DNA from 3 places in the Caballeronia sp. LZ035 genome. Region 2 is predicted to be linked to each of the others. Evidence: predicted binding sites of a transcription regulator. Region 2 holds the regulator's gene; each other region holds the start of a gene.
The links. Region 2 encodes FliA, which starts transcription of late flagellar genes. Its sites were predicted from a motif close to CTAAAGTTTNNNNNNNNNNNGCCGNTA; they were not measured.

Region 1 (10,801 bases), 310 kb from region 2:
CTTGTCGAAGTAGATCATCACGTTGCGGCAGAAAATGACGTCGAACGGGCCTTTCACGTCGTAGCGCGCATCGGTCAGGTTCACGCGGCCGAAGTTCACCATCGCGCGCAGTTCAGGCCGCACCTTCACGAGGCCCGCATGCGAGCCCGTGCCCTTCAGGAAAAAGCGCTTCAGGCGCTCGACAGGCATGGTCTTGACCTGGTCCAGCGAATACACGCCCGCGTCTGCCTTGGCCAGCACCTGGCTGTCGATGTCGCTGGCGAACACCGTGCACTGGCGCGCCGCGTGTTCACCGAGCGCTTCGACCAGCGTCATTGCGATCGAATACGGTTCCTCGCCGGTGGACGCCGCCGAGCACCACACCGAGAACGGCTGCGAGCGGCGCTTGACGAACTCCGACAGGATCGGAAAGTGATGCGACTCGCGGAAGAACGCGGTGAGGTTCGTGGTCAATGCGTTGACGAACGCTTCCCACTCGGCGTTGTCCTCGTGAGTTTCGAGGCGATCGAGATAGTGCTTGAACGTGTCGATGCCGCAGGCTCGCAGACGGCGCGCCAGACGGCTGTAGGCCATGTCGCGCTTGTGGTCCGAGAGCGAGATGCCCGCGCGCCGGTGAATCAGCTCGCGGATGCGGGCGAAGTCCGCCGCCGTGAATTCGAAATCGCGCTCGACTTCACCACGCACCGGGGCGGGCATGTCGAGACGCGCGTTGCGCGTGGCCGTCATGATGTCTGATGCTTCCCCGGCATCGCTGCCGATGCCTGATGTGGCGTGTCCGTCGCGCTCGCAAACTGCGTGGCGTGCGATGACCGTGCGCTCGCGCGACGTCCTGGCGTTCCGAAGAAACGCTGCTCGTCGAGGGTGTCGCGCGCTGCCTGCATGGTCGTTCCGTTTCGCACTTGATTGAATGAAGGCTTAGAAGGTTTCCCAGTCGCCGTCGTCGGCGGTCGTCGCCTTGACGCGCGGCGCGGGCATCGCTGCCGGCGTGCTTGCACGCGGTGCGGGCGCGGCCGCTTTCTTCACGGCGACTTTTGCAACTTCCTTGATAACGGCCGCATCCGTCGCGACGTTAGGCTCCGCCGCAACTTTCGCGGACTGAACCGGCTTCGACGGCTTGAACGTGCTCTTCACGGCCGCGGCCCGCGCCGGCGTCGGCTCGATGCGCGCAGCCGGCGCGAGCCGGGCGGCGGCCGTCGTAGCGCTGCTGCGTGCAGGCGCTGCGCCCTCGACACGCCATTGCGCGACGACGCCCTTCAACTGCCGCGTCTGCTCTTCGAGCGACGCAGCGGCGGCCGCTGCCTGCTCGACAAGCGCGGCGTTCTGCTGGGTCACGCTGTCCATCTGCGTGACGGCGCGGTTGACCTGCTCGATGCCGTCGGACTGTTCCTCCGACGCCGCGCTGATCTCGCCCATGATGTCGGTCACGCGGCGCACGGCCTGCACGATCTCGCCCATCGTCGCGCCGGCACGCGCCACGAGTTCGGTGCCGCTGTCGACCTTCGCGGACGAATCGCCGATCAGCGCCTTGATTTCCTTTGCCGCCGCCGCGCTGCGCTGCGCGAGCGAACGCACTTCGCCCGCGACCACCGCGAAGCCGCGACCTTCCTCGCCGGCGCGCGCCGCTTCCACAGCCGCGTTCAACGCGAGAATGTTGGTCTGGAACGCGATGCCCTCGATCACCCCGATGATGTCGACGACCTTGCTCGAACTCGACGCAATCGCATGCATGGTGTCGACGACCTGCTCGACCACCTCGCCGCCGCGCGACGCGATATCCGATGCATTCACCGCCAGCTGGCTCGCCTGGCGTGCGTTGTCGGCGTTCTGCTTCACCGTGCTGGTGAGCTCTTCCATGCTCGACGCCGTTTCCTGCAGCGATGCCGCCTGCTCTTCCGTGCGTTGCGACAGATCCGTGTTGCCGCTCGCGATCTCGTGCGCGCCGACGTCGATCGATTCCGCGCCGCGATGCACCGCGCCCACCATCGTGGTCAGGTTGCCGCGCATGCGTTCGATGCCCGCAAACAGGCGGCCGATCTCATTGCCCTGGTCGCTGTGCGCGGTATGTGTGAGGTCACCGTTCGAGATGCGGTCGAAGTGCTCGACGGCCTCGTTGATCGGCTTGACGATCAGGCTCGCCAGCGCCATGCGCGTGCCGATCAACATCAGCACCGCCAGCGCGAGCACCGCGCCGATCATCACGTTGAGCGCGGCGACATGCGACGCCGTGCTCGCACGCGCGTTTTCGGCATGATCCTGTTGCGCGGCGACGGCGGTGGTCACAGCCTGGTCGAAGGCGACGAACATCGGGCTGATCTTCGTGTCGGCGATCGCGTGATACGCGGCCATGTCTTTCGCGCGAATCGCGGCGAACTCCGGCTCCACGCCCGTCTTGAGCAGCGCGTCGTGTTGCGTGACGAGCGCGTCGAGGATGTCCTTCGGCAGCGTCGGCTTCGACGTGTCGAGATAGAGCTTCCAGTTCTCGTTGCTTTTCCCGAGCAGATACTGGCCGCGCTCGATTGCCTTTTGCGCTTCCGCATCGTTGCCCGCTTCGGCGAGCGACCGCACGCGGTCGAGCGTGATGCGCGAGCGCAGCAGATACGACGAGGTTTCGGACAGCGCGCGCATCGCGGTCATGTCCTGTTGCGCGAGCGACGTGAGCGCGGAGCTTGCGGCGTTGAGACCAGTGAGCGCGAGCGCGCCGATCACCGCCGCACAGCCGGCGAACAGGAGGCCGACGAGCGTGAGCGTCGTGCGGATCGACAACTTCTTCAGCATGGCTTCGTTCCTGCTTGGCTAAACCGTTTCACGCGCCGACGGCGTCGATCAATTCCATCTCGCGGCTCGTCATGAGCTTCTCGATGTCCATCAAAATGAGCATGCGGCCTTCGACGGTGCCGAGGCCCGTCAGGTATTCGGTGGCCAGCGTGCCGCCGAATTCCGGCGCGGGCATCACTTGTTCGGGCGAGAGCGTGAGCACGTCGGACACGCCGTCCACCACCATGCCGACCACGCGATGCGCGACGTTCAGGATGATCACGACGGTCTGGTTGTCATAGTCGACCCGGCCGAGGTTGAACTTGATGCGCATGTCGACGATCGGCACGATGATGCCGCGCAGGTTGATCACGCCCTTGATGAAGCCGGGCGCATTGGCGATGCGCGTGACGTTGTCGTAGCCGCGGATCTCCTGCACCTTGAGGATGTCGATGCCGTATTCCTCGGCGCCGAGCGTGAAGACGAGGAATTCCTGTCCGGCGGCTTCGGCCTGTTGCGCGTCGCGGCGCGTGGCGCTCGACGGCGCTGCGTTGATCGATTGAATGTCTGCCACGAGAGCTCCCTGTGTCTTTCGTCTGATCGGGTAGGGTTAATGTGCGTGCGCGCCGTGCTGGACGCGCGACTCGCGATTGAGCGCGGCCACGTCGACGATCAGCGCAACGCTGCCGTCGCCCAGAATGGTCGCCGCGGAAATGCCGTGCACCTTGCGGTAATTCGTTTCGAGGTTCTTGACCACCACCTGCTGCTGGCCGACGAGTTCGTCGATGAGCATCGCGAAGCGGCGCCCTTCCGTCTGCATGATGGTGACGATGCCCTGGGTCGGTTCGGTGCGCGCGCCTTCGACATCGAAGACACCGTGCAGCGCGACCAGCGGCAGGTATTCGCCGCGCACGCGCACCACGCGCTCGCCGTTGGCGACCGTGTAGATGTCCTCGGCCACCGGCTGCAGTGACTCCATCACGAAGTTGAGCGGCAGGATGAAGATCTCGTTGCCGACCTTGACCGACATGCCGTCGAGGATCGCGAGCGTGAGCGGCAGCACGATCTTCGTCGTCGTGCCCGCGCCCTGGCGCGAGCTGATCTCGACGTGACCGCCCATCGACTGGATGTTGCGCTTGACCACATCCATGCCGACGCCGCGCCCGGAGATGTCCGTCACTTGTTCTGCGGTCGAGAAGCCCGGCATGAAGATGAGTTGCCAGACTTCCTCGTCGCTCATCGACTCGGACACCTGCATGCCCTGCTTCTGCGCCTTCGCGAGAATCTTGTCGCGGCGCAGGCCGGCGCCGTCGTCGCTTACTTCGATCACGATGTTGCCGCCGTGATGCGCCGCCGACAGCACGAGCTGGCCGGTTGCGGACTTGCCCGCCGCACGGCGCGCTTCCATGGTTTCGATGCCATGGTCGAGCGAGTTGCGCACGAGGTGCGTGAGCGGATCGATGATGCGTTCGATCAGGCTCTTGTCGAGTTCGGTCGCCTGACCGAACGTGACGAGTTCCACTTCCTTGCCGAGCTTGCCGGCAATGTCACGCACGAGACGCGGGAAGCGGCTGAATACATAGTCCATCGGCATCATGCGGATGGACATGACGGCTTCTTGCAGATCGCGCGCGTTGCGTTCGAGCTGTGCCATGCCGTTGAACAGACGGTCGTGCAGAGCGGGATCGAAGGTGCTGGTGGTTTCCGCGAGCATGGCCTGCGTAATCACGAGTTCGCCCACCAGGTTGATGAGCTGATCGACCTTCTCCACGCCGACGCGAATCGAGCTGCCTTCCGCCGATGCGGCGGCTTGCGGCCGCGCCTTTTTCTCGGCGTCGCCCGTTGCGGGCCTGGACGGCTGGGCGGCGGGCTGTCCCGCCGCCGTTGCCGCTTCTTGTTGTACTGCTTCGTGAGCGTCCACGGATGCAGGCGGTTGCGCCTGCGATTGCTTCTGCTCTTCCTGTAGCGTGGGTTGCATCGCTTGCGGCGCGGCCGTTGCCGGCTGCGCCTCGATGGCTTGCGCCGCGCCGTCGCCCCGGCCGATCGTGATCTGTGTTTCATCGATCACGAAGCAGCACACGGCGACGATGTCGTCGGCGGGAACGTCCGAGTCGAGCCATACGACGTACTCGGCATCCGCCTTCTGTTCCCCGACGATGCTTCCCAGATTCCCCAACTCCTCGATCAGAGTCGTCAGGTCCTTCTCGCCCACCCCCCGTAGCGTAATTTTCAGGTGGGGTCCAACTTCCGCGCGCGGCGCGCCGGTGTGTCCCGGCGTCGCTTCAGCGACGGATCCTGCATGCGTGACGGCGTTGCTGCTGTCGGCGAGTTCGAACGCGCCGTCCCAGTTGCCGTCGTCTTCGAGAATGTCCATGGCCTGCGCGAGCACGTGCGCGGGCGGTGCGTTCGGGCCGTCGTAGGCCGGCGCGAGCGGCGCCGCGGCCTCGATGTGCCCGGCGCCCGGCAGCGCGGGCGGCTCGACGCGCGCTGCCACCGGCGCCACGGCGGCGTCCGCGCTCTCGGTCTTCAGGCGTTCGAGCTTTGCGCAGATTGCGGCCGCCGCGGCGGCACCCGGCTCCTCGCTCGCGCGATAGGCGGCGAGCTGATCGGAGAGCACGTCTTTGGTCGCCAGGAATGTGTCGATCATGTCGCGGCGCAGGACGAGTTCGTTGTTGCGCGCGCGGTCCAGCAGCGATTCGAGAATGTGCGTGGTTTCGGTGAGCGCGGTGAAGCCGAAGGTCGCCGCGCCGCCCTTGATGGAATGCGCCGCGCGGAAAATCGCCGCGAGGTCTTCCGGATCCGGATTCGCGATGTCGAGAACGAGCAGCAGTTGCTCCATCTGCGCGAGCAGTTCATCGGCTTCGTCGAAGAACGTCTGATAGAACTGGGTAATGTCGAGTGTCATGCTTGAGTCACCGCTGGAATGCTGTTCAATCGGCGCCGTGCTGCGCGCATTTCAATGCTGTTTTTTGCGACGTTTTCAGTGCTGCGCGTCTTCCGAAAGCGCGGCGACCAGTTCGGTCAGCAGGTCCGGGTCGAGCGGCTTCTCGATCCAGCCCGTCGCGCCCGCGCTGCGCGCCGCGTTCTTGAACGGTTCGCCGTCTTCAGTCGTCAGCACCAGGATCGGCGTTGCGCGGTACGCGGGGTTCGCGCGCAAGGCCATGATGAGATCGAGCCCGCTCTTGCCTGGCATGTGATGGTCGGTCAGGACGAGATCGAAGCGCTCGGCGAGCGCCCATTCCAGCCCTTCGTCGCCGTCGGAGGCAACCGTCACTTCGTAGCCGGCCACCGCCAGCGTCGCCGAGATGATTTGCCGCATCGCGGCCGAGTCATCGATTGCCAGAATGTTCTTGATCATGTTTGTCTCTTGCCGTTGCCGGGATGACGGTCGAAACGGGTCCGGTCTTGAGGCTGTTTTTTTAAGGGCTGCTGTTTCGCGGGCTCATGCGCTCAATGCGTCGCGCTCTTCGCCCTGATGCCGGGAATCAGTTGCCCGAGCGTCGCCGGTGCGCCGTTCGCGTCCGTGCCGTTGTCGAGCGTCGCGCCCGCGCCGCCGTCGTCGCGCAGCATCGCCAGTTCCGTCTTGTGATTGAGCACGATGACACTGATGCGCCGGTTCTCCGGATCGAACGGATCCTTCTTGTTCAGATTCTGTGTGGACGCGAGGCCCAGCACGCGCATCACCTTGACTTCGTCCATGCCGCCCGCGACCAGCTCGCGACGCGACGCGTTAGCCCGGTCCGCCGACAGCTCCCAGTTGCTGTAGCCCTTCTCGCCGCCCGCGTATTTCACGGCGTCGGTATGGCCCTGCACGACGATGCGGTTCGGCACGTCGTTCAGCGTCCGGCCGATCTCGCGCAGGATGTCGCGCATGTAGGGCTGCACGGCGTTGCTGGAGAGCGCGAACATCGGGCGCTTCTGCGTATCGACGATCTCGATGCGCAAGCCCTGCTGCGTCGCCTCGATGCGGATCTGCTGCTTGAACTGGCGCAAGGTCGGATTGGCTTCGATGGCGGCCATCAGCTTGACCTGGAGATCGTGCAGACGGGCCTGCTCGCGGCGTTCGAGTTCGCCTTGCGCGGCCTTGAGCAGTTCCTCGTCGGTCGTGGACGACGCGCGCTGCGCAAGCCGCGTGCTGCCTTCCGAGCGGCGCGCGGCGCCCGGCTCCTCGCTGGAGATATCGCGGCCGCCGCCCATCAGGATGCTGTTGTCCATGCCGACGGTCTTGCCGCCGACCATCGCCGCCTTGAGCGGCATGTTGAAGTATTCCGCGATGCCGCGGCGCTGCACCGGCGAGGTCGAGGAAAGCAGCCACATGAGCAGGAAGAACGCCATCATCGCGGTCATGAAGTCCGCGTAAGCGAGTTTCCAGGCGCCGCCGTGATGACCCTTGGCACTCTTGCCGACGACGCGCTTGATGAAAATGGGACGTTCGCTGTCGTTGCTCATGGCTGAGTCCTGACCGATGGATCGTGCGCAAAGCGTCGCATCACTTCGCCTTGACCCGGCGCACGTGTTCCTCGAGTTCGGAGAACGACGGACGTTCGGTCGAGAACAGCACCTTGCGGCCGAACTCCACCGCGATCGCGGGCGCGTAGCCGTTCAGGCTCGCGAGGATCGTGACCTTGATGCACTGGAACATCTTGGTCTGCTCGGCCACGCGCTGCTCGGCCACGTTGGCGAGCGGCCCGATGAAACCGTATGAAAGGAGAATGCCGAGGAAGGTGCCGACCAGCGCCTGCGCGATCATCTCGCCGAGGATGGCGGGCGGCTGATCGGCCGAGGCCATGGTGTGCACCACGCCCATCACGGCCGCGACGATGCCGAACGCCGGCATCGCGTCGCCGACCTTGGTCAGCGCGTGCGCGGGCGCTTCGCCCTCGACGTGATGCGTTTCGATTTCCTCGTCCATGAGGCTTTCGATCTCGAACGCATTCATGTTGCCGCTGACCATGAGACGCAGATAGTCGGTCAGGAATTCGACGACGTGGTGATCCGCGAGAATCTGCGGGTACTGGCTGAAGACCGGGCTCTTGGACGGATCCTCGATGTCGCCCTCGAGCGCGAGTGTGCCTTCCTTGCGGGCCTTCGCGAGCAGCACGTAGAGCAGGCCCATCAGCTCCATGTACATGCCCTTGTTGTACTTCGCGCCCTTGAAGAGCGTCGGGATGACCTGGATGGTCGCCTTGATGGTCTTGACGTTGTTGCCGAGGATGAATGCGCCGACGCCCGCGCCCGCGATCATCAGGATCTCGACCGGCTGCATCAGCGCGCCGAGGTGTCCGCCTTCGATGGCATAGCCGCCGAACACGGACAGCAATGTCACGAGCGCTCCAACAAGAATCAGCACAGTCGAGTCCTCACGTTTTTGATGCGGTAAGACCGCCGTTAGGTGGTTTACGGCACTCGACTGGAAAACTTTGATGGCGCGTCCGAGCCGCCGGCAAACGTTGAAACCCACGCCGCAGAACGGCTTCGGGCGCGTGCGGCGTCAGGCCGCAAGGCTCCGCGGGGGCTCCGCCAAGGCGGCCGCTGCCTGCGTCTTGCGCGTCTTGCCGGCACGTGACGGCGGCTGGCACAGTCCGCAGACATAGCCCGCGCGCAGTTCGTACGCATGCGCGACGAAACGTCCGCCGCAGCGGGTGCACGCGTTGGTCTGGAGCATGCCGGACTCGAAATAGCGGACCAGCGTCCATGCGCGCGTGAGCGAGAGCACGGGTTCGTCGCCATATAGAGCGGCGTGTTCGAGATAGAGCCGGTAACTCTTCACGATCGCCTGGATCGTGCTCTGCGTGCCGTCGGCGCCGCCGTGTTCGTCGATGAAACGATAGATGCCGTGGAACAGCGACGAATGGATGTTCGGCTGCCAGGTCATGAACCAGTCGGTCGAGAACGGCAGCATGCCCTTCGGCGGCGATGCGCCCTTCAGCTCCTTGTAGAGCTTGATGAGCCGGTCGCGCGACAGGCTCGTCTCCGCTTCGAGCAGTTGCAGGCGCGCGCCGAGCTCGATCAGTTCGATCGCGAGCGTGATCTCGCGGACTTCCGCCACTACGCTTCGGGTCGCCATCGGCCGTTCGCTTCGTGCGTCAGCCGATCTGCGCGACGGGACTGTCGGCCAGCAGGATCGCCGCGTGCGCCTGCGTGAGCGCCGCGCTCTTGTCCTTGTCGGCCAGCGACGAAAGAATGGTGTGGTCGTCGAAACGGAAGCGGCACAGCAGATGGCTCGACGACGCCACCTTCACGGCCTGGGCGAGCGTGAGCGAGGACAGCACCTGTGCCACCTGCTCGGACAGGCCGAGCCGGTACATCGCCGAGACGCGGTCTTCCTGCAGAAGACGCTGGGCGAGAAGCACATACGACAGATTCACCTCGCGGATTTCCACGAGCGTACTCGTAGCGCTGTTCGTCATCTTTTTCCCCGAATCGTTACGTGGCTGGTCAGGCCGGCGGGGGAACGTTTGCTCGGTTCGCGACAGACGCGGCGAAACCGGCCCCGCACGTGTTCTCTTGTGCCAGACGATTGTCGCCGATGCTCGAAGGCGCGGCTGTCGGAGAACGTGTCCGAAGCATCGCAGGATTTCAAGGAGGTTTCGTGTAGGAATTTTTCCTACACGGCGCGAAAACGGGTCGTCGCGCACCCGTGGATGCAAGAACCGGATATCGGCAGCTATTCGTCTGACTTAATGGAGGTTCAACAAGTTTATGCGGTGTGAAGGCATGCCAGCGTCAGTCGAAAGTCCGGTTCGGTGCTCGGGAACGCGCCGTGCTATACACTGCCGCGCGGTCATTTTTCCGGATGTGTGATTCGTCTACATTGCTGACAACACTGCAATTTCTGACTTCGTAACAGCGTTTGTTTCGTGCTGTAACAACGATAAGCGATTGAAAAATGACGTGAAATGCCGCTCTCGATCCCGATAATGAGCAGTAAGGGATAACCCGGTCGCGATGTAATCTTCATCCCCGGGCCGATCTCGGGCGGCGTCTTACCTGCGCGGCCCGCCCGAAATGGCATGTGTTGAGCGCTCGACCGGAGCGTGACTGCGATGCCTCAAATCGCCTTAACCGGCATGGGTCCTGAGCCTGACGCGAAAGCGCCCGCTCTGCCCGAAACAGGAGAGTCACGTTATGCGAATCGCACAAATTGCACCGTTGCACGAAGCAGTACCCCCGAAGTTCTACGGCGGCACTGAGCGGGTGGTGTCCTACCTGACCGACGCACTCGTCGATCTTGGCCACGACGTCACCTTGTTCGCCAGCGGCGATTCGCAAACCAAGGCGACCCTGGAAGCCGCATGGCCGCGCGCTCTGCGTCTGGATCCGACGATCCGCGACGCGCTCGCGCCGCACATGCTGCTGCTCGAAACCGTCCGCCGCCGCGCGCACGAGTTCGACGTGCTGCATTTCCACCTCGACTACATGCCGTTCCCGCTGTTCACGCAACTGGATACCCCGTTCGTGACGACGCTGCATGGCCGTCTCGACCTGCCGGAACTGCAGCCGATCTTCAACACGTTCACGAAGGCGAACGTGATTTCCATCTCCGACAATCAACGCGGACCGCTGCCGCAGGCCAACTGGCTAAACACCGTGTATCACGGTCTGCCGAACGAACTGCTGACGCCGCAGCCGCACAAGAAGCCGGAATACCTGGCGTTCCTTGGCCGTATCTGCCCGGAAAAGCGTGCCGATCTGGCCATCAAGATCGCGGCGCAAAGCGGCCTGCCGCTGAAGATTGCCGCCAAGGTGGACAAGGTCGACCAGGAATATTTCAAGAGCACGATCGAGCCGCTGCTGTCGCAGGCGAATGTCGAGTTCATCGGGGAGATCAATGAGGCGCAGAAGCCCGAGTTCCTGTCGGGCGCGAAGGCCCTGCTGTTCCCGATCGACTGGAACGAGCCGTTCGGTCTGGTGATGATCGAAGCGATGGCCTGCGGCACGCCGGTGATCGCGTTCAATCGCGGTTCGGTGCCCGAGGTGATTGACCATGGCGTGACCGGCTTCATCTGTGAGGACGTGCAGGGCGCCGTGGGTGCGTTGCAGCGTC
Region 2 (10,801 bases):
CCCGCATTCACGCCTTCCGCTCATACACGCTTTCACGCCCTCGCGAACGCCACGCTCCGCCCTTCGCGATCGCTCTGCATCGCCATCTCGATGATCGTCATCGTATCCACCGCGTCCTGCGGCGAAACGGGGAACGGCTTGCCATCCTGGATCGACGCCGCCAGCGCCCGGTAAAACTCGATGTACGCGCCATCCTTCGTCGCGAATTCATGGCGCAGATCGTGATCGCCGTCCACTTCGCGCAGCAGGCCCGGCGGATTCTTGCCGAACTCCGGATTGCCCGGCCGCATGCCTGCGCGCAACTGATCTTCCTGCGTGTCGAGCCCGTTCTTCACGTAGCTGCCCCGCGTGCCGTGAACCGCAAAACGCGGCGGTTCCAGCGCCGCCAGCGCGCTTGCGTGCAGGATGACTTGCTTGTCGTCGTAGCCGAGCACGAGATGCACGTAATCCGGTGCGTGCGCATGATCGCGATGCGTCTTGACGAACGCCGTCACCGTCTCCGGCGCGCCGAACAAGGTCAGCGCCTGGTCGATCAAATGCGGCCCCAGATCGAACAGCAGACCGCCGCCGCGCGTCGCCTCCTCGCGCCAGCGTTGCGGAACCTTGGGGCGGAAACGGTCGAAGTGCGATTCATAGTGCGCGATGCGCCCGAGCCGCCCGCTCTCGATCAAGCCGCGCAACGTCATGAAATCGCCATCCCAGCGGCGATTGTGGAACGGCGCGAACAGCAGCCCTTTCTGCCGGGCGAGATCGGCGAGCGTGCGGGCATCGGCGGCGCTGAGCGTGACGGGTTTGTCGACGACCACATGCTTGCCCGCCGACAGCGCGCGCTGCGCGAGGTCGAAGTGCGTGTCGTTCGGCGTCGCGATGACGACGCACTCGAGCTCCGGAACGGCCAGCAGCGCGTCGAAGTCCGCCACGATCTGCGCGTCGGGATAGTCGGCCTGCGCGCGCTCGGCCTGGCTGGTCGCGATGGCCGTCACTTCGGCGCGGCCGCAATGCTCGATGACGGGCGCGTGAAACGTCGCGCCGGCGAGGCCATAGCCCATTACGCCGACTTTCAGTGCTGAACTCATGCGGGCATCCTGTCGTGGAAAGCGGTTTGATATTGTGGCACGCCCGCAGCCCGTGCTTCACGCCCGTTGACGGGAAGCAGGGCCGGAACCGGGTGCTTTCCATCGTGTTAACATCGCGCACTCCTTCATGCGCCGGCTGCATGCCGCGCGCCTCAGAATCCAAAGCCCAGAACGATGTCCGCAGGTCTGAACGCCGCGCAAAACGAAGCCGTGCGCTATCTCGATGGTCCCTGTCTCGTGCTCGCCGGCGCGGGCAGCGGCAAGACACGCGTGATCACGCAGAAGATTGCGCATCTGATCGAGGGCCGCGGCTTCGAGCCGAGGCACATCGCCGCGCTGACGTTCACGAACAAGGCCGCGCTCGAAATGCGCGATCGGACCGCCAAGCTGCTTGAAGGCAAGACGCTGACCGCACCGGGCAAGGAAGGCCGCCGGATTCCGGTCAATCAGTTGACCATCTGCACGTTTCACTCGCTCGGCGTGCAGATCATGCGGCAAGAGGCGGAGCACGTCGGCTTGAAGCCGCAGTTCTCGATCATGGATTCCGACGATTGCTTCGGCATGGTTCAGGAGCAGCTCGGCACCACGGACAAGGGGCTGATCCGCAAGATCCAGTCGATCATCTCGCTGTGGAAGAACGCGATGGTGTCGCCCGATCAGGCAGCCGTGCTCGCCGGGAACGAGGACGAACATCAGGCGGCCATTGTGTATCGCAGCTACGCGGCCACGCTGCACGCTTACCAGGCGCTCGATTTCGACGATCTGATCCTGCGTCCGGCGCAACTCTTCGCACAGAACGAGGCGGTGCGCGACAAATGGCAGAACCGCCTGCGTTACCTGCTGATCGACGAGTATCAGGACACCAACACCTGCCAGTACGAACTGGTGAAGCAGCTGGCCGGACCGCGCGCCGCGTTCACGGCCGTGGGCGACGACGATCAGGCCATTTACGGCTGGCGCGGCGCGACCATCGAGAATCTCGCGCAGCTCGGCAAGGACTTTCCGAAGCTGCATGTCGTCAAGCTGGAGCAGAACTATCGCTCGACGGTGCGCATCCTGACGGCGGCGAACAACGTCATTGCGAACAATCCGAAACTGTTCGAGAAGAAGTTGTGGTCCGAGCACGGCATGGGCGACACGATCACCGTCACCGGCTGCAACGACGAAGAACACGAAGCGGAATCCGTGGTGTTCCGGCTCTCGGCACACAAGTTCGAACGGCGCACGCAGTTCCGCGACTACGCGATTCTCTATCGCGGCAACTTCCAGGCGCGCATCTTCGAACAGGTGTTGCGGCGCGAGCGCATTCCCTATGTGCTGTCGGGCGGACAATCGTTCTTCGACAAGGCCGAGATCAAGGACCTGATCGCGTATCTGCGGCTGATCGCGAATCCGGACGACGACCCCGCGTTCATCCGCGCGATCACGACGCCGCGCCGGGGTGTCGGCAACACGACGCTCGAAGCACTGGGCGCGTTCGCGGGCGCGGCGAAGGTGTCGCTGTTCGAGGCGGTGTTCATGGGCGGCATCGAGGCGCGTCTGTCGGCGCGGCAGGTCGAGCCGCTGCGCACGTTCTGCGAGTGGATTCGCCGGCTGTCCGATCGCGCCGCGCGCGATCCAGCCAGCGAAGTCCTTGATGACATGATGGAGGCCATTCACTACGAGTCGTATCTCTACGATGCATACGATGAGCGGCAGGCGCAGTCGAAGTGGCAGAACGTGCTCGAGTTCCTCGAATGGCTGAAGCGCAAGGGCACCAAGCCTGAGGCCGCGCCAGGCACGGAGCAGACTGGCTTCGACACCGCCGACGGTCTCGCCGACGAAGGCAAGAACCTGCTCGGACTGATTCAGACCGTCGCGCTGATGTCGATGCTCGAAGGCAAGGAAGAGGATCCGGATGCGGTGCGCCTGTCGACGGTGCATGCGTCGAAGGGGCTGGAGTATCCGCACGTGTTCCTGGTGGGCGTCGAGGAGGGCATCATGCCGCATCGCGGCGCCTCGGACGAAGATACGCCGGTCGACGATGCGCGCATCGAGGAAGAACGCCGTTTGATGTACGTCGCGATCACGCGGGCGCAGCGCAGCCTGCATCTGAACTGGTGCAAGAAGCGCAAGCGGGCGCGCGAGACGGTGGTGTGCGAACCGTCGCGCTTCATTCCCGAGATGCTGCTCGACGACGCGCCGCCGCCGACTGCCGAAGAAGCGCCGCTGTCGCCGAAGGACCGGATGGCGATGCTGAAGGCGATGCTGCAGAAGAGCTGAGCTTTTCAAAAAAAACCCTGCGACACTCGCGTGCGCAGGGGTTTTTTCTTGAGGCGTGGCCTTACTTCGACGCGTTCACCATGTAATCGACGGCGGCCTTGACGTCGGCGTCCGGCGCGTTCGATCCGCCCTTCGGCGGCATCGCGCCCTTGCCGTGCAGCGCATAGTTGTAGACGGTGTCCATCGGCTCTTTCAGGCGCGGCGCCCATGCGGCCTTGTCGCCGAACTTCGGTGCGCCGAGTACGCCCGCCGCGTGACACGCCTGGCAGACCTGCTCGTAGAGCGCCTTGCCGGCTTGCGCGGCGTCGGCACTTTGGGCGCCGGCGGCCGGAGCCGGTGCGGCCTGCGGCACCGATGCCAGCGCAGCGACGGCGGCCGCGGCCTGTGCGTTCTCGTTGGAACTCGCGCCTGCCGGTGCGGCTGCGCCCGGTGCGCTGGCTGCGTTCGCAGCCGCGCCCGGCGCCGGTTGCGCGGGTTCCGCGAACTTGGCGCCGCCGTCGTTAGCCATGTACACGACCGCGCGCGCGATTTCGAAGTCGCTGTAGTCGTCGGGATTCGTGCCGCCGCGTGCGGGCATCGCGCCCTTGCCATTGAGCGCGTTGTGCAGCAGTGTGTCGTAGCCTTCGCTGATGCGCGGCGCCCACGCGCCGGCATCGCCGAACTTGGGCGCGCCGGCGGTGCCGGCGGCATGACAGGCGGAGCAGACAGCCTTGAAGACTTCCTCGCCGGTTTTGTAGACGCGCGGGGCGTTGGCGTCGCGGACATCAACCTGGGCGGCGGGCGCGATGCGCTCGTTCACCGAGGCTTCGATATCGGTGCCTGCGCCGGTGCGCGTCGAGTTGTTCACATAGACGGCGAGCAGAATGATGATGGCGACGGGAATGGCGAATCCCGCAATGATCGCGACGATGAGTTGACCGGGCGTCTTGATCGGGGCTCCGTGGGGTGCTTCGCTCATGCTTGTCTCGTCTCCCGTTTTTTGGTGTGAGTCGGTTCAGTGACAGCGTGACAGCTACCGCATGCATTGCCTGGGCGCTCAGACCTTGCGCCGAGACAAGCCGTGGGGAAAGGCTCGGTCGATTATAGACGGAACGTTCGAGCGGCGGCACAGGGCGGCAGCGTGACCGGACGGGCGTTTACCCGAATCGTGTGATGCTTGGCCGAACCTCGGCCGAACCTTGGCCGAACAAGTAGGCATCGAGTTTGCAGCGCCGCGCGATGGACGGGGTCAGGGAAAACAGGTATCCTCTCGGATTCGCGTGGGCCTGGCTGCCGGCTTTCTTTGGGCCGCTTGCCTTGTTCAACAGCCCACCGCCGATGCGCCCGTAGCTCAATGGATAGAGTACTGCCCTCCGAAGGCAGGGGTTGCTGGTTCGATCCCAGCCGGGCGCACCAAGTCGCTGTCGTTCCCCAGCGCAGCCGCTACACCCCACCCGTCGTCCCCCACCCAAACTGCAACTCCGCCAGCCATCGACGGTAAGCCACCGACATCCGGTCGCACCTCTGATGCAGTTCCGCATCGAGCGCCAGCGGCAAGCACTTCGGCCATTGTGATTCGACGATCGGCGTGTCCTGCATCAGGATCTCCATGTTGAAGTCCACCAGTTCCTGATCGCTGTGCGTCGCGTCATCTTCATGAATGGAGACGAGCCACGCCCGCGTTTCCGTCTCCGACACCGGCGACGCCACCAGCATGATGTGCAGCGCACCCTGCCCGCCCGTTGCCATCTTCGTGAGACTCGCGATCAACGGCCGCCTGACGCGATACACATAGTCGATGATCGCGCCGCCGCCCTGCCCCGGCATGCCGGCCGGTTGCCAGTAACGGCACTGCCGCGCTTCGAGACCGCCATCGACTGGAACGACTTCGTAATCGGGCACCTCGGTATGCGCCTGCTCGCCCAGAATCCCCGCATGCACGAAAGAGAAATGGGCCATGTCGAGAAAATTCTCGACCACCCTCGGTGCCGATGACCTCACCGTCTGCGGCGCGAGATTGATGCGGCGCCCGCCAGGAACGTTGGCTTCCGGATAAAAATCGAGCGCATACGCAGGCGCGCCGAAACACATCCAGACAACGCCGTATTGCTCCTCGCTGACGAAGGTCGTCGCACAGGCTCGTTTCGGCGGACGCAGTGCGGGATTCGACGGGATATGCAGACACTGCCCCTCGATGTCATATCGCCAGCCGTGATACGGACACGTGATCCAGTCGCGCGTTACCGAGCCGAGCGACAGTTGCGCCCCGCGATGCGGACAGTAGTCGCGCCACACATGCGCTGCACCGAGACTGTCCCGCCACACGACGATGCGCTCATCCGCGACGAGGAATCCTCGCGCCTTGCCCTCCGGCACGTCTTCACTGTTGCAGACCGCCAGCCATTCGCCTTGCAGGGAAGAAGCGTTGTTGTGCATTGTCATCAGCCGTAAGCAGGAAGACAGGGAAGATTCGCAAGACCGCGTTCGCCCCAACCCAACCTGCAGCGAAATCGCAAAAAGTAGCAGAATAGCGGGTCGCGCGACGGTGCAACCCGATGCAACGCTTTCACACCGCCTCCCGCGACGGGGCCGCACATACGAGACAGCAACACACCATAACAGCAAGAAATCACCATCCAGGGGTTCATATGGAGCAGGCGCATCAACCGGCACGCCGGATCCAGGCTTTTATCGGGTCCGGGCACCGGAGTCCCGAACGGGAGCAGGCCACGCTTCGGGTCTGGATGGGCGCTGCGGTGCTGCTCGCGTATGGCCTGTTCGAGTGGTGGCGCCCGTCACACGATGCCTCGATGGTCGTGCGGCTCGTCGCCCTCTATGTGTCCTACGGTGCCCTGACGCTGTTCGTCGTGAGCCGTGCGAGCGCCATGTCCTTGACGCGCCTCACGCTTACGACCATCGCCGATCAAGCCTTGCTCGGACTCGCGCTCGCGGCCGGCGGCGCCAGCGCGCTGCCGCTCATCTGGGTGATGTTCTGGTTCCTGATCGGTTCGGGATGCCGGTATGGCAAGCGCACGCTCGCGGTGTCCTGTGCGACGGCGCTCATCGTGGTGATCGCGCTCGGTCTCGTACAACCGTGGTGGCATGCCAACCTGCCGGTCGCGATCGGCCTGGGATTGAGCGTGCTGGGGGCATCGGTGTATCTGAGCGTGCTGGTCGACCGGCTGGGCAAGCTCAATCTGGATCTCGCGCGCCAGGCATCCACCGATCCGCTCACGGGCTTGTCGAATCGCTATGCGCTGGAGAAGATCGTCAACCGGGCGATGACCGCGCCACCCGCCGGCCATGACGGCGATGACGCGACGGCCCTGCTGCTGATCGACCTGGACGGTTTCAAGGAAGTGAACGACACCTACGGGCACGCTGTCGGCGACGTGCTGCTGCAATCGTTCGCGCATCAGCTCGAGACGCGCCTGCGCAGGACCGACACCATCGCCCGGCTCGGCGGCGACGAATTCGTGGTGCTCGCCCACCAGATGCGCGACCGGTCGGCAGTGCTCGCCGTGGCCGACAGCATCCATTCGGCGCTAGCCGCCATCACGTCGGTGCAGGAACGGACGGTATCGGTATCGGCGAGCATCGGCGCCTGCCTGCTGTCCGGCGCGACGATCGCGCGCCAGTCCGACATGAATACCGTGCTGCGCGCCGCCGACCGCGCGATGTATCGCGCGAAGAGTCTGGGCGCCGGCAAGACCGTGTTCGCCGAAACCCACGACTTCGAAACCAGCTAGAAAAATGGCCCGCATCGCTGCGGGCCATCGGTGTCGAACGTCAAGCATCAAACGTCGAGCATCACGCCTCGGCGCCGGTCCAGGCCTGCTCGCGCAGCTTCGTGCGCAGACGCGCCACGGCCTGGCTGTGCAGCTGGCACACGCGCGACTCGCTCACTTCCATCACCGCGCCGATCTCGCGCAGGTTCAGGCCGCGCTCGTAGTACAGGCTCATCAGCAGCTTCTCGCGTTCCGGCAGCCGGTCGATGGCTTCGATCAGCGCGCCGCGCAGGCTGTCGTCCATCAGCGCGGACAGCGGATCCGAACGGTCGACGCAGTAGCGGTCGAGGAACGGCTCGTCATCGGCGGAACGGTCGAAGTCTTCGTAATAGATCAACTGCGCGCCGTGCAGATCCTGGAGCATCGACTGGTACTCGTCGAGCGGCATCTTCATGTGCTCGGCAATCTCCGTCTCGCTCGCAGAACGGCCGAGGTTCTGCTCGACCTTGTGCACCGCCGATTCCACCTCGCGCGACGTCTTTCGCATGCTGCGCGGCAGCCAGTCGTTGGCGCGCAGCTCGTCGAGCATGGCGCCGCGAATCCGCTGGCTCGCATACGTTTCGAACTGCGCGCCCTGATCTTCCTTGTAGCGGCCGGCCGCATCCAACAAGCCGATCATGCCGGCCTGGATGAGATCGTCGAGATCGACGCTCGCCGGCATCTTGGCGACGAGTTGAAGCCCCAGCCGGCGAACGAGCGGTGCATATTTCGTCAGCGTTTCGGACTGTGAGAGTTTGCCTTGGGCGTTATACATCTTGGTCACCTATCTTGATCACATCGACGCCGTACTGCTCATGGCCAGTTCGTGAAGCGCGGTCGCACGATGCGCCGTCTCCCGCCCGCCCTGCTCAGAGTCGCCAACCGGAATTCGCGCGTCCGCCTGGCCGTTCACCGCACGCGCATACGGCGCGGGGCGCATCGGCCAGTGGAGGAGCTCCGCCGCAATCGCGCGGTAGTCGCGTGCCGCGGCCGTGGCCGGGAACGCTTCGACTGCGCAGCGTGAGAGTTCCTTTGCCCGAGCGACGCGCGCATCCTCGGACACATATCCCGCCTGCACCAGCGACACAGCCAGATACCGGCTGGCGACGCCCGACAGGTTGTCGAACGCGACCGCCGCATCGGCCGGGTTCTGCACGTGATTGATCAGCACGCGGAACTGGCCGATCGCATGGGCGTAGTGCAGACGCTTCATGCACGCATACGCCTCGGTGATCGCCGACGCGGCCACCCGCGTCACAACGAGAAAGTCATGCGCCTGCGCCGCGAGCGACGAGAGCGCGCCATACCGGTCCATCTGCGCGTCGATCAGCACGATGTCCGCCGGACCGTCCAGCAACGCGCGGCATTGCGCGGCATCGTGGCTGATGCGTTCGTCACGCGGCGCCGCGAGCAGCGAGAAACCGAACGGCGTGCGCCCGGCAGCTTCCGCGAGCGTGCTGCGGCCGGTCATCACGGCAGCGGCCGCGCCCGCATCTTCGATGCCGGCGAGCCGACTGGCCGAAGCCGAATTGCGGTGCTCGTCGATCACGAGCACGTCCTTGCCATGCACCGACAGCGCCGCGCCGAGGTTCACCACCGTCGACGTGCAGCCGATTCCCGCCGGGCCGCCCACGACCGCCACCACCCGCGAGCCGGCTCGCGTGAGGAGCCGTCGCAGACCTTCTGCCTGGTCGAGCACGAACTTATCCAAAGTGCACCCCATGCATGTCGGTCGACGCACGCGCGGACAGCGCGGAGAGCAGCGCGGGCACTTCGTCGTCGCTCGGCACGAACGGCGAACCGTCGCGCGGAATGCAGAACGCGCTCTTGATGAGAAAACGCTTGCTCGCGACGTACAGGTTCTCCGGCACTTTCTGGCCGGTCGAGACGTAATGCACCGGCAGCTTGTAGCGGATCACCGTGTCGAGCACGCCGCCGAGATTGGTGGCTTCGTCGAGTTTGGTCAGGATGCAGCCCGCGAGCGGCGGCTGGTCCGGCGCGCTCTTGTAGGCCTGCACGACTTCGTTCAACGTATCGCCGTGGCTCGTCGCGTTGAGCAGCAGGATGCGCTGCACCGGATGGCCCGCGCCGCACAGCATCGCGATCTGGTCGGAGACCATGCGGTCACGCTGGCTCATGCCGATCGTGTCGATCAGCACGATGTGTTTGTTGCGCAGTTCGGACAGTGCCAGTTGCAGGTCGGCGGCGTCCTTCACCGCATGCACCGACACGCCCAGGATCTTGCCGAAGATGCGCAGTTGCTCGTGCGCGCCGATCCGGTAGCTGTCGGTCGTGAGCAGCGCAACCTTGCTGGCGCCGAAGCGCATCACGCAGCGCGCCGCGAGCTTCGCCGTGGTGGTCGTCTTGCCGACGCCCGTCGGGCCCATCAGCGCGAACACACCGCCGCGCTCCATCAGCGCGTCTTCACTGTCCATCACCGGAATGTTGCTTTCGAGGACTTGCTGCACCCATTCGAGCGCGCCTTCGACGCTTTCCATCTCCGGCATGTTGTCCATCACCATGCGCACGAGTTGCGCCGAGAAACCGGCGGAGAACAGACGCTTGGTCAGCGCGCCGCCCGTCGGGTTGCGACGCTGGCGCTCGCTCCACATCAGGCCGGCGAAGTGCTCTTCCATCATCTCGCGCATCGACGAGAGTTCGTTCATCACCGTGTCGTTGACGACCTGCTGCATGCGCGCCCGGATCGCTTCCGTCACGACCGCCGCCGCATTCGCGGGCAAGCCTTCGAAGACGCTTTCCGGCGTGGCGGGCGCGGCGCTCGGCGCCGGCGTCTCGGCGTGCGGCGCGCTCGTGTTGATCTTGTGCGCGGCGCGCCGGGCAGCGACCTGCGCGGCTTCGCGCGCCCAGTCGGGGGTGTCGATCTTCTGCTGCGCAGCGGGCTGCTTGACCGGCTGCGTCGCTTCGGCTCGCACCGACTGCTGCTGACGCAGTGCGTACCTGGCAACTTCCGTTTCGTCCGACTCGACCGGCGCCTGCGACAGCGTCGTCACCGGCACGCCCATGCCGCGTGCAATCGCCGCCGACGGCGTAAGCGGGCGGTTCGACGGCAGCGACGCCTGTTGGGCCAGGCGCTTCGCGTGCTCGATCAGCCACGGGTTGGTGTCGGCCATTGTGCGGGACGTGTCGTCGGTGGAGGACGCGAAGTCGTCTTCGTCGTCGGCATTTGCGCCGAACACGGAGGAGAACACGTCGCCGTTCACGTAGGGATTCGTGGCTGCCTGCTGTTTCACCGGAATCGCTGCCGCCGCGGCGGCCAGTGCCGCGCGTGACGCGCCGCCCGAACGCACCGCCTGCTCCTTCGCGGCGGGCGAGATCGAAGCGATATCGCTGTCCGCCACCCCGACGATTTCGACCGAACCGTCGTCCAGCGTGCGATTCGACAACACCACGGCATCGGGACCGAGCGTTTCACGAACCTGGCGCAATGCGTCACGGCTGTTCGCGCCGATGAATTTACGAATGTTCAAACTTGCCCCCGATGAGGTGTGATACGGCGATCGTTGCGAGCGAACCGGTCTGCCTGCTTGCCGGTCCCGCTTTTCAGTGAAGCCATTATTGCGAAGTTCCCCTTGGGTCCATCGCTGGATAAAGGGTGGGAAAAAGGGGTATTTCGGCTGATGGACACCTCGGCGCTTCAAGACAGCCCGCCCGCCGCCGGCAAATATTCCCGGACGGCGTGTGGCCGAAGCCGCGCCC
Region 3 (10,801 bases), on a different contig from region 2:
GCGCGGCGCGCGAGCCTTGCATGGATGCCCGCGAAGATGAGCGGCACGAAAAAGAGCGTGGAAACGGTCGCGAACAGCAGCCCGCCGATCACCGCGCGGCCGAGCGGCGCGTTCTGTTCGGCGCCTTCGCCGAGGCCGAGCGCCATCGGGATCATGCCGATGATCATCGCGAAGGCGGTCATCAGCACGGGGCGGATGCGGCTGGCGCCCGCTTCGAGCGCGGCGGTCAGCGGCGGCATGCCGGCGTTCAGCCGTTGCCGCGCGAAGGACACCATCAGGATGCTGTTGGCGGTGGCGACGCCCATCGTCATGATCGCGCCGGTGAGCGCGGGCACGGAGAGATGCGTGCCGGTGAGGAAGAGCATCCAGACGATGCCCGCAAGCGCGGCGGGCAGCGCGCTCACGATGATGAGCGGATCGATCCACGACTGGAAGTTCACGACGATCAGCAGATACACGAGCACGATGGCCATGGCCACGCCGATGCCGAGTCCGAAGAACGACGTGCGCATGGTTTCGACCTGACCGCGCACGACGATCTGGCTGCCGCGTGGAAGCGTCTTGCGGGCTTCATCGACGAGATGATTCACCTGACGCGCGACGCCGCCGAGATCGCGGCCCTCGACGCTCACGAACAGGTCGATGACCGGCCGGATGTTGTAGTGCGTGACCACCGCGAACTGGCTTTGCGGCGCGATGCGCACGAGATTGCCGAGCAGCTGCGTGGGGCCGTTGAGCGAGGCCGAGACCGGGGTGCGCAGCAGTTCGTCGATCGACGAGACCTGATACTGCGGCGTCTGCACCGAGAGGTTGTACTCGACACCGTTGCGCGGATTGAACCAGAAGCCCGGCGCAGTCTGCGAACTGCCCGACAGCGACACGAGCACATTCTGCGCGACGTTGTTCGCATTGAGATTGAGCTGTTGCAGACGCGTGCGGTCCATTTGCAGATCGATGACGGGCTCGTCCAGCTTCTGCTGGATATGCGTATCGACATTGCCGGGAATCATGCGGATCTGCTTCATCAGCTTGCTCGCGGCTTCGAAGTTTGCCTGGCCGTTTTGCCCCTGGATCTGCACGTCGATGGCGGCGGGCAGGCCGAAGTTCAGGATCTGCGTGACGATGTCGGCCGGCTGGAAGAAGAACTCGACGCCCGGGAACAGGCGCGGCAGCCGCGCGCGCAGTTCGTCGATATAGGTCTGCGTGGGCGCGTGATCCGCCGTGAGCGCGACCTGGATCTCGCCGTCCAGCGTGCCGATGGTGCCCGCGTTGCTGTAGGACAGGTTGATGCCGCTGTAGGGCAGGCCGAGGTTGTCGAGGATCGTCGAGAGTTCGTGCTGCGGCACCACTTGACGCACGACGTTTTCGACTTGATCGGCGAGACGCGCGGTTTCCTCGATGCGTGTGCCGGTCGGCGCGCGCATGTGCAGGCGGATGTCGCCGGCATCGACGCTCGGGAAGAAGTCTTCGCCCAGCACGAACACGAGGGCCGTGGAGAGCACGCAGAAGCCCAGGAACAGCGAGCCGAACAGGCGCCGGCGCACCAGCAGCGTGGAGAGAATCACGATGTACGCGGCGCGCATGCGCTCGAAGCCGCGGTCGAAACGCTGATGCAGGCGCATGAAAATATTGGGCCGGGCCTGCGCATCCGGCGCGTGTGCGTGGCCCATCAGCAGCATCGCGAGCGTGGGGACGAGCGTGCGCGAGAGAATGTACGACGCAATCATCGCGAACACGACCGCTTCCGCCAGCGGCACGAACAGGAACTTCGCGACGCCGGTCAGGAAGAACATCGGCACGAACACGATGCAGATGCAGAGCGTCGACACGAGCGCGGGCACCGCGATCTCGCCGGCGCCTTCGAGAATGGCTTCGTGCAGGTCGGTGCCCATGTGCAGATGGCGCTCGATGTTCTCGATGGTCACCGTGGCGTCGTCCACCAGAATGCCGACCGCGAGCGCAAGGCCGCCGAGCGTCATGATGTTGATGGTCTGCCCGAGCGCGTGCAGCACGATCAGCGAAGAGAGGATGGACAGCGGAATCGAGATCGCGATGATGCAGGTGCTGCGCCAGTTGCCGAGGAACAGCAGGATCATCGCGGCGGTGAGCGCGGCGGCGATCAGCGCTTCGCGCACCACGCCCTGCACGGCCGCCTTGACGAACACGGACTGATCGAACAGCGCGCTGATCTTGAGATCGGGCGGCAGCGAAGCGCGCGCTTGCGGCAACAGGTCCTTCAGCGTGTTGACGATGGACAGCGTCGACGAGTTGCCGTTCTTCAGCACCGAGATCAGCACGCCGCGATGGCCGTCCTGGCGCACGATGTTGGTCTGTGGCGTGAAACCGTCGCGCACGTGCGCGACTTCGCGCAGATAGGTGGTCGCGCCGTTGATGGTGCGCACCGGAATGTCGTTCAGGCCCGCGACAGTGGCAGGCGAGCCGTTCATGTTGATCGTGTATTCCTTCGGCCCGATCTTCGCGGTACCCGTGGGCAGGATCAGGTTCTGGGCGTTCACGGCCTGCACGACGTCGGTGGGCGTGAGGCCCTTGGCGAGCAGCGCGCGCGTGTCGAGATCGACGGAAATCACGCGGCTCTTGCCGCCGTACGGGTAAGGCACGGCGGCGCCGGGAATCGTCACGAGCTGCGGACGCAGGAAGTTGAGCGCGGTGTCGTTCAGGTCCTGTTCCGATTGCTTCGGACTGGAGAGGCCAAGCTGGATCACCGGAATGCTCGATGCCGAATAGCTGATGACCAAGGGCGGCGTGGCGCCGGGCGGCATTTGCTTGAGCTGCGCCTGTTCGACCGCGACGGTCTGTGCAATCGCGGTCTGGATGTTGGCCGTGGGTTGCAGGAAGAGCTTGATGATCGCGATGCCTTGCAGCGACTGCGACTCGATGTGCTCGATGTTGTTCACGGTGGTCGTCAAGCTGCGCTCGTTGACTGACGTGATGCGGTTGGCCATGTCCTGCGCGGAGAGGCCGGTGTAATTCCAGATGATGCTGACGACGGGAATGTCGATTTCAGGGAGTACGTCGACTGGCGTCGTCAAGAGGACGAAGGGCGTCGCCAGCAGGATCATGATGGCCATCACGATGAACGTGTAGGGCCGCTTTAGCGCAACGTTGACTATCCACATTGAGTCGTTCGGAAGAGCTTGGAAAGGGCGCGGCGGCGAGCTTGCATGCGGCGCGCGGGACGCAATGACGGACGAGGCGGGCGAAGATCTGCCGTGACGCTATGGTAGTGGCCGCGCGCCAACGACAATGTGGCGTGAATATGGCGCTTCTGTCAGATTAGGCGATTTGAAAGCAAGCGATTGAAAGGGCGCGGTCAGGGCCGAGCGGAGCGCTTGAATGACAGAGGAATAGAGCGGGACATGCGCCGGTTATTTCCGGCAGAGGACAGGCGACGAGACGGCGCGGGAACGCTCGCGTGTGGAGGGAACCGCGCGGTGTCTCGACGTGATGAAGCGCGACTTCGTTACTGGGCGGGTTGCTGCATGGCGGGTTGTCCGGCGGCGGAGGAGCCATCGGTCGATGCACCGTAAGCGCTCGACGATTGCACCTTGGCTTCGGCGGCCTGGATGTTATCGGGGTAGAAGGCATCGCGCTCGGACGGGTTGTAACCCGCCTGTTCGACACGTTGCAGGTCCTGTTTGACCTGGGCGCGGGTCAGTCCGTCGGATTGGGCGAGCGCGGCAAGCGGCGTGGCGGCGAGTGCGAGGATCGCGAAGCGGGTAATCAGTTTCATGGGGGACTCCTCGAGCGTGGTAACGATGAATGCGGTCCATGCCTGCAAGTCATGCACGGCCACGGGCTCATTCTATGTTTTGGGTGGTGACGACATGCTGGCGTTCAAATGGCGCTTTCGTCAGATTGGAATGCGTGTCGTATAGGCGGTGAAGGGGCGTTGAAGGCAGCAGGGTGGTGGTCTGTAAAGCGGGAAGACCGGTGATAGACTCGCCGGCTTGGCGAGGCTGCTCGCACCGGGTTCAATCAAGCATCGCAGCGGGGATCGATAAATTGCCGTTCAATCTGCCGACCACGGCCACCGCGCCGTTCTGTCCTTCCGAAGTCAAAGGCTCCGTAGCCGTGGCGGCCGGTGCGCCGCTCTGGAAGAAGCTGCTGCAATTCGCGGGGCCCGGCTTGCTCATCTCCATCGGCTACATGGATCCGGGGAACTGGGCGACGGATATCGAAGCCGGATCGCGTTATGGCTATGGGCTGTTGTTCGTCGTCGTGTTGTCCAGCCTCGCGGCGATGGTGCTGCAGGTTCTTTCCATGCGGCTCGGCATCGTGACGGGGAAAGATCTCGCGCAGTTGTCGCGCGAACGCTATGCGAAACCCGTGGCGAATGCGCAATGGGTGCTGGCGGAACTGTCGATCATTGCCTGTGATCTGGCCGAAGTGCTGGGCGGTGCGCTCGCGTTTCATTTGCTATTCGGCGTGTCGCTGATCTGGGGCGTCGTGCTGACGGCATTCGACACGCTCATCGTGCTCGGACTGAAGGGCAAGAACTTTCGCGATCTCGAAGCAATCATGCTGGGGCTCATCGCGACAATCGGGATCGGCTATGTGGTGGAGTTGGTGCTCGTGAAGCCGCATTGGCCTTCGGTGGCGGCGGGGCTCGTGCCTTCGATCCATGCATTGAGCCAGCGGGAGCCGCTTTATCTGGCCATCGGCATTCTCGGCGCGACCGTGATGCCGCATAACCTTTATCTGCATTCTTCCATCGTGCAGACGCGGGTGGTCGAGCGGGACCGCTCGAGTCTGCGCTCCGCGATCACGCTTTCACGGCTCGATACCATCGTGTCGCTGATTCTCGCGTTGATGATCAATGCGGCGATTTTGATTCTGGCGGCGTCGGCGTTTCATGCTACCGGGCATACGCAGGTGACGGAGATCGAGGACGCTTATAAGCTGCTTGCGCCGATCGTGGGTACGGGCTTGGCGGCGGTTTTGTTTGCGGTGACGCTGTTCGCTTCCGGGCAGAGTTCGACGTTTACTGGGACCATCGCCGGGCAAGTCATCATGGAAGGGTTCTTGAGGTTCAAGATCCCTTGTTATCAGCGGCGGTTCATTACCCGCGCGCTGGCGTTGATTCCGGCGCTGATCGGGGTTTATTGGCTGGGGAATGGGGCCGTGGGGAAGTTGCTGGTGGCCAGTCAGGTTGTTTTAAGCCTGCAATTGCCGTTCGCGTTGTATCCGCTTATCCGGATGACCAGCGATCGAAGGCTCATGGGAGAGTTCGTCAACGCGCGGTGGATGAAGGCGGTTGCGTGGGGGTTGTTTGTCGTGATCAGCGCCGCGAATGTGTGGCTCGTGGTGCAGACGGTGGGGGAGTGGGTGGGGTGACAATGAGTTTGCTCAAGGGCCCGCGAAGCACACTCCGAACGTGTGCCTCATGCGAGGGCCCGTTGACCAACGCGTTACTTCACCACACTCACCGCCCCATTCGACTTCGCCGCCACCGCTGCCGGAATCGCAGCCTCGACAGGTTGCCCCTGATCGACCGTGGTGCGCCCGCCGTCCTTGAAGAACGCCTGCTCCGCAGCTTTGTTCAACACAAGAATACTGATCCGCCGATTAGTCGGCTCATCGACCACATCCTTGTTCAGCGGCAGCACGTCAGCCAGCCCGCGCACCTGCAGCACCTTGCTTTCCTTCATCCCCCCGGCCACCAGCGCGCGCCGCGCCGCATTCGCGCGTTCGCTCGACAGCTCCCAGTTCGAATACCCGGCCTGACCACCGGAGTAGGGCACCGCATCCGTATGTCCCGCGATCGACACGCGGTTCTCCACGTCGTTCAGCGAAGCCCCGATGTTGGTCAGAATCGTGGTCACATAACCTTCGAGCCTGAAGCTACCGGAAGCAAACATCGGCCGATTGAGCGAATCCACGATTTCGATACGCAAGCCTTCGCTCGTAATCGCAATCCGGATCTGATCCTTGAATGCACGCAACGCCGGGGTCTGCTCGATCAACGCCGTCAGCTTCTGCTTCAGCTGCTGAAGCTTCTGCAGATCCTCCATCGCCACAGCCGCGCGCGCGATGGTCTGCGGCACCGGTTGCGTCTGGCTCTTCTTGCCTTCGCCAGGACGCGTGCTCGACAGATCCTGACCGCCGCCGGTAATCACGCTCGTATGCGTGGACGCGCCGCCATCATTGCCGAACAGCGCCGACAACGGCGTGTTGAAATACTGCTCGATGCCTTCCTTGTCGTACTTCGACGTGGACCCGAGCAGCCACATCAACAGGAAGAACGCCATCATCGCGGTGACGAAGTCGGCGTAGGCGATCTTCCACGCGCCGCCGTGATGCCCATGTCCGTGCGCCTTCTTCTTGCGCTTCACGACCACGGTAGGTGCGAGCACGGACTGCAGCGGATCGCGTGACGGTTTCTCAGCCATGAGAGTGAATTCCTTCTTGCGTGCGCGTGCGGGTTACGAAGCCGACTTCGGCATCTTGGTTGCGCGCACCGCGTCGTCCAGTTCCTTGAAGCTCGGACGGTCCGCCGTGAACAGCACCTTGCGGCCGAACTCGACTGCAACAGTCGGCGCATAGCCGTTCATCGAAGCAAGCAGCACCGACTTCACGCACTGAAACGGCTTTGCCTCAGCGGCGCCCTTTGCATTGAGCAGATCGGCGAGCGGGCCGATGAAGCCGTACGCCAGCAGAATGCCGAGGAACGTGCCGACCAGCGCGCCCGCGATCATCTCGCCCAGAATGGCGGGCGCTGCGCCCACCGAGCCCATCGTGTGCACCACGCCCATCACGGCGGCGACGATACCGAACGCGGGGAGGCCATCGGCCATCTTCTGGATCGCGTTGGCCGCGACCGCGCTTTCGGTGTGATGCGTTTCGAGTTCCTCGTCCATCAGGTCCTGCATCTCGAGCGCGTTGACATTGCCCGCCGACATCATGCGCAGATAGTCGACGATGAAGTCGAGCAGATGATGATCGGCCATCACGTGCTCGTACTTCTGGAACAAGGGGCTGGATTCGGGGGCATCGACGTCGGCTTCGAGGGCCATCATGCCTTCCTTGCGCGCCTTCTGAAGCAGTTCGTACAGCAGCGCGATCAGCGCGACGTACTTCTCCTTCGTATAGCCGCCGCCCTTGAACGCCTTCGGGATGGATTGCAGGGTTTTCTTGAGCGTCGCGGTGGGATTCGACACGACGAATGCGCCGATCGCCGCCCCGAAAATGCACAGCAGCTCGAACGGCTGCACGAGCGCGGCCAGGTGGCCGCCGACGCCGATGAAGCTCCCGATCACCGAGCCGATGACCAACACCCATCCGATGATGACAAACATGATTTCTCCGCAGTTTTCCGCGCGCCGCGGGCCGTGCGTGCTTGCCTGAAGACGCGCACGGCTCGCGACACATTGTTCGCTTATTCTTGGCACTTAACGGCCGGTAAGAAGCGGAAATGAAGGGTGGCCGGTGCAAGTTTTTCTGCGCAAATGTTTGCGGCGTAAATGTTACGTCGCGTGCGATTCGCGTAGCGGGGGCGTCGCGATGACCTGCCAGGTAATGGAACGCGCGCATCCGGTTCGACTAAGATCGTTCGCATGAACTCGACTTTCGCCCCCGCTTTTGCCGATCCGGCGCGCGCCGGCCCGACCGCCACCGTCGGCGCGCTGCTGCGCGAATGGCGCCAGAAACGACGCATGAGCCAGCTCGATCTGGCCGGCGAGGCCGATGTTTCCACGCGGCACCTGAGCTTCGTCGAGTCGGGGCGCGCGCTGCCGAGCCGGGACATGGTGATGCGTCTCGCCGAACAGCTCGACGTGCCGCTGCGCGAGCGCAATACGCTCCTGATGGCGGCAGGCTACGCGCCGATGTATCGCGAGCGCGCACTGGCCGATCCGCACATGGCCAGCGCGCGCCGCGCCGTCGAACTGGTGCTCAAGGGGCACGAGCCGTTTCCCGCGCTTGCCATTGACCGCCACTGGAACATCGTCGCAGCCAACGCGGCGCTGCCGCCACTGATCGGATCCGCCGACGCCGCCCTGCTGACGCCGCCGGTCAACGCGCTGCGCCTCTCGATGCACCCGCGCGGCCTTGCCGGCGTCATCGACAACTGGACCGAGTGGCGCGCGCATCTGCTCGCGCGGCTGCATCGGCAGGTCGAGGTGTCGGGCGATCCGGTGTTGATTGCGTTGCACGCTGAACTCGAGGCCTATCCGGCGCCGGCGCACGCTCATGCGCCACAGCCCACGCGCCACGAACCCGATCCGGTGGTCGTCCCGCTGCGCCTGCGCACGCCGCATGGCATGCTGTCGTTCTTCAGCACGACCACAGTGTTCGGCACGCCAGTCGACATCACCTTGTCTGAACTCGCGATCGAAGCCCTGTTTCCCGCCGACGACGCCACCGCCGCCGTTCTCGGCCGGCTTGCCGAAGCACGACGCTAAGCTTGCGCCGGCGCGCACGGGCTTACAGAATGGAACCTAGTGCGGGCAAGCGGATCAATGAGAGGAAGGCAGGCTGTGCAACCCGAGCCTGGTGAGCTTTTGTCCAACCAACGCGGAAGATAGCGATGATTCAAACATTCGAGCAAGTGATCGGCGGGCAAAGCATGCAGTTCTGCGCAAGCATTGCGGACGGCGGCGGCCCGCCGCGCGTCATTATCAGCCGGGCAGATTCGGCGGAGTCGCTGGTGATCGTTCAGGCCGAGGGCATCATCGGCACGATCAAGGCGGAAGTGGAAGCGCCCGCGTCGCTGGTGGCCGATGCCGTTCGCAAGGCCCAGCAGGAGGCGCTCATCGAGCGCGCACTCGAAACCGGGGCCGTGCAGACCACGAGTCTCTAGGCTTCACGGCAGCCAACTTCACACGGATAAGCCCGCGCAGTTCGTCGAACCGCGAGGGCTTTGTTTTGTAATGCTGGAGACGCCAGGCGCTACAAACGCGGCTCGCCGTTCTTCGGATCGGCGGGCACCATCGGCGTGGCGGAATCCGGGCCGTCGGGCATGTCCGGATCGTCGGGGTTCGGCGCCGCGTCCGGATCGAACAATTCGTCGGGATCCGGCTCGTACGGCTCTTCGGGGGAACGGGGCAGCGTCGACATCAGCTTCTCCTTGAGGGTAGATGGCTTCATGCTCCAGGGCAGCTTGCTTTCGATCCTGTCCGCCCTGAGCGTCTTGCTTGATCGTTGCAACAGGCGTACCCGCTGACCGGTACGTCTCAATGACTGCGTTCAATCAGCAGTTTCGGAAAGTGCGTTACGCGCGCGTTCTGACGGATGGTCCTTGTCCGTCTCCGACGGATTGCTCACCTGACGCGCAACCAGCGCCGCGCCGAGCAGGATCGCGACGGACAGGCCGGCCGACCAGCGCACGGCATCGACGATATGCGCCGCGCCCGCTGCGCCGTCCCCGTGACCCGCGAGCGCGCCGAACGCCGCGACCCCGATCGCCCCCGCCGCCTGTCGCGCCGTGTTGAGCACCGCCGATGCCGTCCCCGCGCGCTGCTGGCCGACGGTGCCGAGCAAGGCGGTCGTCATGGCGGGCACCGCGAGCCCCATGCCGGAGGGAATCAGCAGGAACGGCACGAGCAGGGCGGCCGTGGGCGTGTGCGCATCGACGAAACAGAGCGCGGCGAAACCGGCGGCGTCGAGCAGCGCGCCCGCGATCATCGGACCGCGCGAGCCGAAGCGCGCGACCACCGGTCCGCTCGCCAGGTTCGAGATGAGGAATCCGCCCGTCAGCGGCAGGAACGCCAGGCCCGTTTGCAGCGGCGTATGGCCGAGCACGCGTTGCAGGTACAGGCTCAGAATGAACACCGTTCCATAGTAGGTGAGATTCACGCCGATACCGAAGACCACCGCTGCGCTGAAGGTGCGCTCGGCGAACAGCGAGAGCGGCAGCATCGGCGACGCGCTTCTGCGTTCGATCGCGACGAATCCGCCGCCCGCCGCCAGCGCGAGCAAAAGTCCGCCCCACACGAGCGGATGGGCGATCCCGAGCGGCCGCCATTCGATCACCGCGCCCACCAGCGCCGCCAGCGCCACGATGGCGAGCGTCTGGCCCGGCAGGTCCAGACCGCGCGCATTCGCGTCCTTCGGCCGCGTGGCCCGCACCCACAGCATCGTCGCCACGATGCCCGCCGCGCAGACCGGCAGATTCACCCAGAAGATGCTGCGCCAGCCGAAGGCCGCGATCAGCACACCGCCGACGATCGGCCCCGACGCAATCGACACCGCGCCCGCCGCCGTCCAGAGCCCGACCGCGCGGGCGCGCAGCCGCTGATCGTGGCCGCACGCCGCATTGAGCAAGGCCAGCGAGTTCGGCAGCATCGCCGCGGCGCCGACGCCCTGCGCGGCGCGCGCGGCGATCAGTTGCGGCGCATCGACGGAAAAGGCGCACGCGAGCGACGCCAGCCCGAACAGCAGCAGTCCGCCGAGAAACATGCGTCGCGCGCCGAAGCGGTCGCCGAGCGATCCGGCCGAGAGCATCAGCGCGGAAAATGCGAGCGCGTAGCTGTCGACGGTCCATTGCAGGCTCGCGACGCTCGCGCCCAGATCGCGGCCAATGCTCGCCAGCGCGACATTGACGATGGACACGTCCAGTTGCGACACGACAAAACCGACGCTGGTCGCGGTCACGACGAGCTTTTGTCGCCCGGACAGGTGCGTGGAGGAAGAGGAAAGGTTCGAGTTCATGCCGCTTATCGTAGGCGCGTGGCGCGTTCGATGTTTCGGCCTGGCCTGAAACGTGAAAATCCAGGCGTAAAAATGGCGCACTGCGTCAGCAGGTGCGCCATTTTTTCGAGTAAAGCCCTAACTTAACGCGCGT

Region 1: a site for FliA is predicted at 8,152-8,178, ahead of motA (flagellar motor stator protein MotA). Genes of this name have one in related genera too.
Region 3: a site for FliA is predicted at 7,411-7,437, ahead of motA (flagellar motor stator protein MotA). Genes of this name have one in related genera too.

What each region holds. Positions count from the first base shown of each region.
Region 1 covers NZ_JARUXS010000001.1:456,467-467,267, reverse strand. The annotation lists gene QCE88_RS02215 (CheR family methyltransferase) at 1-726, opposite strand, end outside; gene QCE88_RS02210 (methyl-accepting chemotaxis protein) at 916-2,775, opposite strand; gene cheW (chemotaxis protein CheW) at 2,804-3,328, opposite strand; gene cheA (chemotaxis protein CheA) at 3,365-5,659, opposite strand; gene QCE88_RS02195 (response regulator) at 5,735-6,112, opposite strand; gene motB (flagellar motor protein MotB) at 6,205-7,203, opposite strand; gene motA (flagellar motor stator protein MotA) at 7,244-8,104, opposite strand; gene flhC (flagellar transcriptional regulator FlhC) at 8,246-8,821, opposite strand; gene flhD (flagellar transcriptional regulator FlhD) at 8,841-9,164, opposite strand; gene QCE88_RS02170 (glycosyltransferase family 4 protein) at 9,883-10,801, shown strand, end outside.
Region 2 covers NZ_JARUXS010000001.1:146,669-157,469, forward strand. The annotation lists gene QCE88_RS00735 (oxidoreductase) at 33-1,076, opposite strand; gene QCE88_RS00740 (UvrD-helicase domain-containing protein) at 1,251-3,338, shown strand; gene QCE88_RS00745 (c-type cytochrome) at 3,400-4,296, opposite strand; tRNA gene QCE88_RS00750 (tRNA-Arg) at 4,658-4,733, shown strand; gene QCE88_RS00755 (aromatic ring-hydroxylating dioxygenase subunit alpha) at 4,761-5,753, opposite strand; gene QCE88_RS00760 (GGDEF domain-containing protein) at 5,966-7,066, shown strand; gene QCE88_RS00765 (RNA polymerase sigma factor FliA) at 7,128-7,859, opposite strand; gene QCE88_RS00770 (MinD/ParA family protein) at 7,878-8,795, opposite strand; gene flhF (flagellar biosynthesis protein FlhF) at 8,788-10,572, opposite strand.
Region 3 covers NZ_JARUXS010000004.1:1,013,798-1,024,598, forward strand. The annotation lists gene QCE88_RS35060 (efflux RND transporter permease subunit) at 1-3,137, opposite strand, end outside; gene QCE88_RS35065 (DUF4148 domain-containing protein) at 3,482-3,751, opposite strand; gene QCE88_RS35070 (Nramp family divalent metal transporter) at 4,024-5,355, shown strand; gene motB (flagellar motor protein MotB) at 5,430-6,410, opposite strand; gene motA (flagellar motor stator protein MotA) at 6,444-7,316, opposite strand; gene QCE88_RS35085 (helix-turn-helix transcriptional regulator) at 7,575-8,420, shown strand; gene QCE88_RS35090 (hypothetical protein) at 8,546-8,818, shown strand; gene QCE88_RS35095 (hypothetical protein) at 8,908-9,075, opposite strand; gene QCE88_RS35100 (MFS transporter) at 9,205-10,668, opposite strand; gene QCE88_RS35105 (MFS transporter) at 10,791-10,801, opposite strand, start outside.